DNA from 3 places in the Limosilactobacillus urinaemulieris genome. Region 1 is predicted to be linked to each of the others. Evidence: predicted binding sites of a transcription regulator. Region 1 holds the regulator's gene; each other region holds the start of a gene.
The links. Region 1 encodes Rex, which represses fermentation and respiration genes when NADH is low (regulators of the CRP and FNR family bind a similar motif). Its sites were predicted from a motif close to TTGTGAANTANTTCACAA; they were not measured.

Region 1 (3,289 bases):
GTCAGTCTCGGGACGATCCAGCCGTTCCATTTTTTCTAATTGTTTCCGGCGCGCTTGAGCACGTTTTGTGGTTGATGCCCGAACAATGTTGCGATTGACAAAGTCTTCAAGCTTCGCAATCTTCTTTTGTTGCTGTTCATAGTGCTTCCATTCAGCGGTAAGCCATTCCTGCTTGTGTTGCATAAATTGGGTGTAATTACCGGTATAATGCCGCAATGTATGGTTATCGAGATCATAAATATCGGAAACAACTCGGTCAAGGAAGTACCGGTCGTGAGAAACAACAAGGAGTGCGCCTTGGTAGCTTTTTAGATAATCTTCTAACCATGCAAGGACGTTCATATCTAAGTGGTTTGTTGGTTCATCTAGGATCAAAAGGTCAGGAGACTGCAGAAGGATCTTAGCAAGAGCCAGCTTTGTCTTTTGTCCCCCAGATAAGGAATTAATCGCGGTTTGGTAATCAGCCTCTTCAAATCCAAATCCTTTTAAGATTCCCCGCATTCGCGACTCGTACTCAAAACCACCCTGTTTCTTGAAAGCGGATTGGAGTTGGGAATATTTTTCCGTAGTTAGTTGAAATTCTTTCGTTGTTGGATCGAGTGAAGCTAATTGGTCTTCCAACTGGTGAATTTGCTTTTCCATTTTATGGAGGGGAGCAAACACTAGGTCAAGCTCAGCCCAGATACTATTTTGGCTGTCCAATCCTTGATCCTGGGCTAGGTAACCGATAGTCAGGTTCTTGCTCTTAGAAATTGTCCCTTCATCAGGACTAGTGATTCCGGCAATCATTTTTAATAGGGTCGTTTTTCCGGCACCATTACGACCGACAAGGGCAGTTCGTCCATGTTCTTGAATTTGGAGATTGATGTCATGAAAGAGGACATCCGCGCCAAAGCGACGCATTACATTATTGGCTTGCAAAAGAATCATTTTGTTTACCTCGTTCTTCAAAAGATGTACTTTTCCATTATACGCTGGTTGACCTTGATTTCACAAAGTTTAACCTACAAATTACGTTAACGATTAAGCAAATGAAAAATTTTTTAAAAATAATTTTGTTTGAGTGTTCACAATAGGAGAGTTTGTTGCTAGAATAATAAGAGAATTGGATTTCACAAACTAGCAAAATTGAGTAAAGATTTTAAGCTCACTAATGTTGAATAACATAAAAATCGTAGGAGGAATAATAAAGAATGGTTACCAAGAAAATTCCTAAGGCAACGGCAAAACGTTTACCAATTTATTACCGTTACCTTAGTGTACTATTGAGTGCAAATAAGCGACGAGTTTCATCGACGGAGCTTTCAGAAGCGGTTCAGGTTGATTCCGCAACCATCCGTCGTGACTTTTCTTATTTTGGTGAATTGGGAAAGCGGGGCTATGGTTATGATGTTGAGAGCCTGTTGAACTTCTTCAAGGGAATCCTAAATCAGGATACCCTTACTAACGTGGCCCTTGTTGGTGTCGGCTCATTAGGAAGTGCGCTCCTTAACTATAATTTCCATCAAGATACTAACTTGCGGATTAGTGCAGCGTTCGATACTAAGCCGGAATTAGCAAATACTGTAAAGAGCGGGATCCCAATTTACCCAGCAAGTGAGATGCAAAAGCAAATTAAGGAACAGCAGATCGATGCCGTGATTTTAACTGTTCCAAGCTCAACTTCTCAAAAGGTTGCGGATCAATTAGTTAGCGTTGGGGTAAAAGGGATTTTGAACTTTACGCCAGTTCGTCTCTCGGTTCCAAAGAATGTTCAAGTGCAAAATATTGACTTAACTAATGAACTCCAAACGTTAATCTACTTCATCAAGAATTATGCTGAAAATAATCATGATGAGAAAACAATCTAAATTATAGAATCGTCGGTAGTTACGCTAGATGTAATTACCGACGACTTTTTAGTTAGCATCGTCTGAAGAGCATATTGGTTGCAATCAACTCTAAAAATGGTATAGTAGAAAATGTAATTAGCACTTGGTACATGAGAGTGCTAATTTGAGTATGGAATTTATCAAAATGGAGGGATTAACGTGTTAAAACCATTAGGAGATCGCGTTCTTCTTAAAGCAGAAACAGAAGAAGAAAAGACTGTTGGTGGCATTGTTCTTGCTTCTAACGTTAAGGAAAAGCCTACTACAGGAAAGGTAATTGCTGTTGGTGCTGGACGGACTTTAGATAATGGAGAAAAGTTAGCACCAGTTGTTAAGGAAGGCGATCGCGTCCTCTTTGATAAGTATGCCGGAAATGAAGTTGAATACGACGGCGAAAAGTACCTCGTTGTTCATGAAAAGGACCTTGTTGCTATTGTTGAATAAGTAGCTAGGGTTTAGTTGATGACAGCATTAATATTAATATGAGGTGAATAAAAAAATGGCAAAAGAAATTAAGTTTTCTGAAGATGCACGGAGCTCAATGCTTCGCGGTGTTGATAAATTAGCTGACACAGTTAAGACCACTATGGGACCAAAGGGACGGAACGTTGTCCTTGAACAAAGCTATGGCACACCAACCATTACTAATGATGGTGTTACAATCGCTAAGAGCATCGAATTAGAAAATCATTTTGAAAACATGGGTGCTAAGCTTGTTTCTGAAGTAGCTTCCAAGACCAATGACATTGCTGGTGACGGTACTACCACTGCTACTGTTTTGACCCAAGCAATTGTTAATGCCGGAATGAAGAACGTTACTTCTGGTGCTAACCCAGTTGGTATTCGTCGGGGAATTGACAAGGCTACTGAAGCTGCTGTTGAAGCATTAAAGAAGATGTCCCATGACGTTAAGACCAAGGACGACATTGCACAAATCGCTTCAATTTCAGCTGCTAACCCAGAAGTTGGTAAGTTGATTGCCGATGCAATGGAAAAGGTTGGTAACGATGGTGTTATCACTATTGAAGATTCTCGTGGTGTTGAAACCAGCGTTGACGTTGTTGAAGGGATGAGCTTCGATCGCGGTTACATGTCACAATACATGGTTACCGACAATGATAAGATGGAAGCTGATTTGGATAACCCATACATTTTGATTACTGACAAGAAGATTAGCAATATTCAAGACATTTTGCCACTTCTCCAATCAGTTGTTCAAGAAGGTCGTTCACTCTTAATTATCGCTGATGACATTACTGGTGAAGCACTGCCAACCCTTGTTTTGAACAAGATTCGGGGAACCTTTAACGTTGTTGCTGTTAAGGCTCCAGGATTTGGTGACCGGCGGAAGGCTCAATTGCAAGATATCGCTGTTTTGACTGGTGGTACTGTTATTTCTGATGACTTAGGAATGAGCT
Region 2 (3,289 bases), on a different contig from region 1:
AGAATTGCCCGTGTAATTCTCATTAAGCAAGTTGCAACACCATATGCAGTAAAGCCTTTTCGGTTGATGATTTCGTAAGCCTTGTGACGTACGTCATCTTCAATCTTTAGCAATTCATCATTGCTGATGCCTTGTTCTTCACAGATTTGAAGAAGTGGCTTACCACCAACTGTTGCACTGGAGTATGCAGCAAATTCTGAATCACCGTGTTCTGCCATCACATTAGCACTAATATCAAGTGGACTAACACCCAACTTCTTTGCTAAAGCAATACGTAAACGTGCTGAATCAAGTGAAGTACCGGATGAGATAACCCGGTTAGCAGGTAATCCTGAAATCTTCTGAACTGCATAGGTTAAAACATCAACTGGGTTTGTTGCAAGTAAAAGAATTCCGTCGAAACCGGTGGCCATAATACTCTTCGTAATTTGCTTCATGATTTCAAGGTTCTTTCCAACTAAGTCAAGGCGAGTTTCACCTGGCTTTTGAGCAGCCCCAGCACAAATTACAACTAGGTCTGCGTCTGCACAAGCATCGTAATCAGCTTGATAAACTTGCTTCGGGGCAGTGAAAACAGTTGCGTCTTCTAAATCGAGGGCGTCACCTTCAGCTTGTTCCTTTGACAGGTTAACAATTGCTAATTCTTCAGCCAACCCTTGTTGAACTAATGCATAAGCATAAGCTGAACCAACTTGTCCGTCACCAACAAGAACAACTTTTTGATGATTTTTTGACATAATTCAGTTTCTCCTTAATGATAAATTAAATTACATGAATAAGTGGGCGTAGATTGGAACCAAGATATCCATTGCTAATGAAATAATCAGAACAGAAACACCGGCCATGGCACCTTGAACTTCACCAAGTGAAAGAGCCTTAACGGAACCAACGGTGTGCCCTGCAGAACCTAAACCTAAACCAGTAGCAACGGCTGAAATCTTCTTCAAACCAAGAACCTTAATAAGGAATTCGGCCAAAGCGTAGATAACAACGGCGTTAAGGATACATGCCATTGCAGTAACGGCTGGAACACCATGAACACCAGCAGCAATTGGCATGGCAACAGCAGTAGTTGCGGCTTGTGGCAACATTGATGCAGTTGAAGCGGCAGAAAGACCGAATAACTTACATACAAGGTTGATAAGGAACAATGAAATAAATCCACCAACGAAGCAGATTACGATAATATCGAACCAGTACTTCTTGAAAATGTTGTTAACACGGTAAACTGGAATAGCGAAGGCCATAGTAGCTGGGTTCAAGAACCAGAAAATCATGTTACCACCAGGAAGGTAGAACTTCTTGTAAACAGCAGCGGTAGTGGAACCAGTGCCCTTAGCCCAAATTGCTAAGACAACGATACCAAGTACCATCCCAACAAGTAATGGGTTAAAAAGGAAGAATCCATTACTAATCTTTGTTAACCACATACCAATTAGGTAAACAATCAATGAAATGAAGATACCAGTAAATGGTAATGCTAGATTTGTAACAATCGTATTAGCCATAATTATTGTGCCTCCCTAGTCTTCTTTAGTACCAGTGATCTTGTGGTGAATGCTCATAACAAGGGCACCAACGTAGGCAATAACAACAAGAATGATAATCGTAGCAATGATAATTACGATAACATCTTGAAGTCCTTCCTTCTTCATGATGTCAAGGTGAGCAGCTAATTGGATACCTGATGGAACGAACAGGAATGCAATTAGTCCGATCATAAAGTCACCAAACTTAGCAACTTGGTGAAGCTTAACAATATGAGTAGCCAACAGAATGTAAAGCAATACCATACCAATTAAAGGAGTTGGTACAACAAAGCTCTTTGGAAAAAGATCAGAGATCAATTGAGAAACAAATAAAATAGCAGCAAAGATTCCCATTTGAACATAAATGTTGGAATCCTTAGGTTGTTTGTCCTTTTCCATAACTTATTCCCTCCCACAGAAATAAAAATAAATTTTGTTCGGTACCGTTTTCACAGCGCCTCTTCAGTTATTTAATTTACACTTTTTTTACCATTTGTGTTGAATTTCACACTTAAATAGCCATATTTGAGGATGAAATGCCCTAACCAGCAGATGAAATGCCCTCAAGATTGTTAATTTATTTACAATTAATTACTATTCAACCGATCTTTAACCATTAATTCTTTGTTAATCTTTTTCTAAATTACTGTTATATCGGCAGTTTTACTATCTTTCATCTACTTTGTACATTACTGATCGAATGATTAACTAGAAACGGGGCACGAAAAACAAAATGTTTTTCTGCCCCGTTTATTATCTTTTTAATATTCCAAAATGATTAACGCATAATCGCAGGAATTTAATTTGTTAACTATACCCCTAACGCCTTCTTAGTAGTAGCAACAAATGACCGGCTCACAGGAATTTTGCTCCCATCATCAAGGGTTAATTCGTAAGTATGATTGAAGCTTGGTTGTAATTCATGAACCTTATTAAGATTAACAACAAAGCTCCGGTGAACACGAATAAACCGGTTAGGGTCTAACAAATTAATGATACTATTGAGAGTTTGCTTACTGACGATTTCCTGATCTTCAGTATGAACAACAGCTTTTCCTGCTTGTGCTTGAATATAAAGAATATTTCGCTTCTGAATAACAATTGTTCGTTCATCATTAGTTAGTGAAATTCGTGGATTCTTCTGTTGAACGGTCACTCCATGACTGCCATTCTGGTTATCCATTAGCCTAACAACTCGTTTAACTGCGTCATTAATTCGCTCTGCCTCAAAGGGTTTTAATACATAATCGATTGCGTCCGCCTCAAAGGCATCCAATGCATACTGGTCATAAGCAGTAGCAAAAACAATGTAGGGACAATTTTCCTTTTTCTTCAAGCCCTTGGCAAATGCCATTCCACTACCATCATCCAACTGAATATCCAAGAAGATTAAATCTGGTCGATTGTTTTTCACTTCTTCTCGAGCAGATTTAATTCCATCAGCCTCATTTATTTCGTCAATCAGGTCATTTTGTTCTAATAGATAACTAAGCTCGTCACGTGCTAATGGTTCATCATCCACAATTAAGACTTTCATTTACTTGTCCTCCCTTTTTGGTAAATGGAATGGAGATACTAACTGTTGTCCCCTGACTACTACTGGTAAAGTGAAGGCCGCTTTTCTTATCATACAATCCGATTAATCGCTGGTTCAAATTATGCAATGCAGTCCCTGAACCATGCTCAGATGGGACTGCCTGTTGGCCAAGACGCTTGATCAAGTCTGGTGAGATTCCCTGACCATTATCTTTAACCATAAT
Region 3 (3,289 bases), on a different contig from region 1:
GCGAGTAATAAGTGTTCAGTACCAACGGCTTGGTGCTTAAAGTACTTTGCTTGTTCATGGGCGAGTGCCAAGACGTGTTTGGCACTTGGTGTAAACATATTATCCATTAACTGCTTTCCTCCTAGCTCTCATACCGTAAACGATTAAGCATTGAAATTAAAATTCTTGCTCTTAACCGAGCTTCAACATTACAATCATTCACATTTAGGGTTTGCTTTGACAAGGCAACTAACATTAAGTCCCCCTCTCGCCTTGTCAGCACTTTTTCATCATAAAGCGTTCGAATAATGTCATAAGCATCACGCTCACTAATTGAATCCCCAATTGCTTGGATTAGTGAGTTTAACACATCAACATTATCAAGTAAATTAACGCGCTCAATTCGAATATAGCCGCCACCACCACGTTTACTTTGCACTAGGTATCCATGCTGAATAGTAAATCGGGTTTTAATTACATAATTAATTTGTGACGGAACAACATCAAAATGATTGGCAATTTCCGAACGACGAATTTCAATTTGAGATGACTCACCAAGGATTTGTTTCAAATACTCCTCAATAATGTCAGAAATACTTTTCTCTTCCATCCCATCACCTCCAAATTTCTTGACTAATCTTGACCAAATTTTACCACAATATTAATTCAGGGACCAGAAAACTATCTCACTAAAAGAATAAGCATCAGCAAATCATTTAAGAAAAAGGCTGTGACATACTTTCCATTGCTGAGATAAAAAGCAAATAACACATAACATATAAAGCCCCCAGAGTTTGGCTTCACCTTACTCTAGGAGCTTATTTATGTTTGATAGTGGGATAGAACTAACTTGCCTAGTTCGTTGTCCCACCTCCGCCGACGCGAAACTAGTCTGTAAGAAAGATGGCTACTGCGCTGTTATATTAACTATCTTTAAAATAGCAAAGAGACTGAGTTAGTTCTCAGCCTCTCTCGCTAAATTTCAAAAAGGGGATATTTTATAGATTAATCTTCTAAGCTGAAGTCAACAACGTTCCGACCAACAACCTTGTTATCCTTTAATTCTTGGATCATGTCATTGATTTCGCTTAACTTCCGAGTCTTAACAATTGGGTGAACCTTGCCTTCAGCACCAAATTGGAAACATTCAGCCAAGTCTTGACGAGTACCAACTAATGAACCAGCAACGATAATCCCGTCAAGAACAGTCTTAGCAATGTTAAGCTTCATGTCACCTTGTGGAAGAGCAACGGCAACCAACTTACCATCTGGACGAAGTGAATCAACGGCTTGGTCAAATGCTGAAGCTGAAACAGCAGTTACAACAGCAGCGTGGACACCGCCAACCTTTTCTTGGATTTGCTTATCAACATCGCCATCGTGACGGTTAATAACAATTTCAGCACCGTTTTCCTTAGCAGCTTCAAGTTTTTCAGGGTTACCATCAACGGCAATAACGTGAGCGCCGAAAACATTGTGGGCAAATTGAATACCCAAGTTACCAAGACCACCAGCACCAACAATAGATACCCATTGACCTGGCTTGATGTCAGCAACCTTCAATGCCTTGTACATAGTAACACCGGCACAAGTTAATGAAGTAGCTTCAACTGGGTCAAGACCTTCTGGAACCTTAACAGCATAATCAGCAGGAACGATACATTGTTGAGCCATTGCACCATCAGCAGTGTAACCAGCATTCAAAACGTTCCGACAAAGTGTTTCACGACCAGTGAGGCAGTATTCACAGTGTCCACAACCCTTGAAGAACCAAGCAATTGATACCCGATCCCCAACCTTTAAGGAAGTAACACCAGGAGCAACTTTAGATACACGACCAACACCTTCGTGACCAATAATCCGTCCTGGCTTCTTACCAAAATCACCAGCAGCAACGTGCAAGTCAGTGTGACAAAGACCACAATATTCCATGTCAACTAGGGCTTCACCAGGTTTAAGATCCCGAAGTTGAACATCCTTAACAGTAACGTAACCATCTACTGGATCGTTAATAACAGCAGCTTTCATAATCTAAAATCTCCTTTGAACTTGTTATCATTTACACAAAATATAATAACAAATTCATTTTGGTTTTTAAAGCGCTTTTGTGAATAAATAAACAGAAAATCAACAGACCAATATCCATTAGTTTCTTATTAATTTACTGAAGCTAGCATCACCTAATCAATACCAATTGTGAGTGTTTTAGCAAATAAATTTTATGCACTATGACTGAATTTGTTCACCATAGTAAATTTCATAAAGGTCTTCAGCAGTTTGGCGAAGAGTTTGATAATCAATATTATTAGTAAATAGCATCAACGTTCGTTTAGTTTTATAATCCGCAAAAAAACAGCAATTATATCCTGGCTCACTACCATTAGCCCGAATAACTGTTCCTTGAAAATAAACGCCACCAAAATAAGCTTCACGCTGGCTCTTTGGTTGGTTAGCAAAGTTCTTAATAAGTTTTGGTTTACCGATTACGTCGTGGTAAATAAATTTCCAATAGTTTAATGGTGAAAGCAATAAATCACCAGCACCAATTTCTGACGAAGCAGTTTGTGATAGTATCTGCCAAGTCACACCCGGCTGCATAGTTTGCAATACTTGACGTGGCTTTACCTGATACACCATTTTTAGCTGATGGTGATTTGCTGACTTTAAAACCGTCTTTTTTATAAAACGAGCATATTTATCATGTGTTCGCTGGCGAATAATAGCACCTAATACCTCAAAATCAATATCCTGATAATTCCAATCATGACTGGCTGTATTCTTAAAATGATGAAGGGAGAAACGTTCCTGACTTTTTTCATTATTTAAAGTTTTCTTCGGCAACGCACCATCATTTTGCAAACCACTTGTATGGGTCATTAACTGTTGTAACGTTATTTGGTTGCTCCCTTGGATTTGGGGATAATATTTACTTAGTGGTGTCTCCCACTTCAACTCTCCCCTTTGAACGAGCTGGTATATCGCAACCCCTGTTATCAATTTTTGTAACGAACCAATTGGAAATAGAGCATTAGGAGTAACAACCTGTGCTGGGTTAGCTGTAATTTTATTTTTTAAGACTAATGGTTGATCTCGCTTCCCATTAACTAGGATAATTCCATTGATATGGTGATCATGAAGGTATGTCTGTAATTCTACCTTGGTTTTCCTATCAACCTGACTGGCGTTCACATTTTTTTGTGGACTCCAAAGAAGCACTCCCAAAATAATTACCGGTATTAATAATAAGTAGAATAATTTCCTTGTCATAAGCCGTTCCTAAGAATTAAAGTGTAATTTAAAGTAAGGTGTC

Region 2: the regulator Rex is predicted to act here: its motif matches at 2,099-2,116, upstream of MR181_RS08030 (CidA/LrgA family protein).
Region 3: the regulator Rex is predicted to act here: its motif matches at 2,029-2,046, upstream of adhP (alcohol dehydrogenase AdhP).

The regions. Positions count from the first base shown of each region.
Region 1 covers NZ_CAKOBX010000001.1:227,966-231,254, reverse strand. Annotated here, with positions in the region: gene MR181_RS01040 (ABC-F family ATP-binding cassette domain-containing protein) at 1-930, opposite strand, end outside; gene MR181_RS01035 (redox-sensing transcriptional repressor Rex) at 1,194-1,850, shown strand; gene groES (co-chaperone GroES) at 2,031-2,315, shown strand; gene groL (chaperonin GroEL) at 2,371-3,289, shown strand, end outside.
Region 2 covers NZ_CAKOBX010000011.1:26,192-29,480, forward strand. Annotated here, with positions in the region: gene MR181_RS08020 (L-lactate dehydrogenase) at 1-737, opposite strand, end outside; gene MR181_RS08025 (LrgB family protein) at 768-1,508, opposite strand; gene MR181_RS08030 (CidA/LrgA family protein) at 1,524-1,928, opposite strand; gene MR181_RS08035 (LytR/AlgR family response regulator transcription factor) at 2,341-3,066, opposite strand; gene MR181_RS08040 (sensor histidine kinase) at 3,044-3,289, opposite strand, start outside.
Region 3 covers NZ_CAKOBX010000002.1:176,274-179,562, forward strand. Annotated here, with positions in the region: gene MR181_RS02250 (ATP-dependent Clp protease ATP-binding subunit) at 1-107, opposite strand, end outside; gene MR181_RS02255 (CtsR family transcriptional regulator) at 122-589, opposite strand; gene adhP (alcohol dehydrogenase AdhP) at 985-2,007, opposite strand; gene MR181_RS02265 (serine hydrolase domain-containing protein) at 2,206-3,246, opposite strand.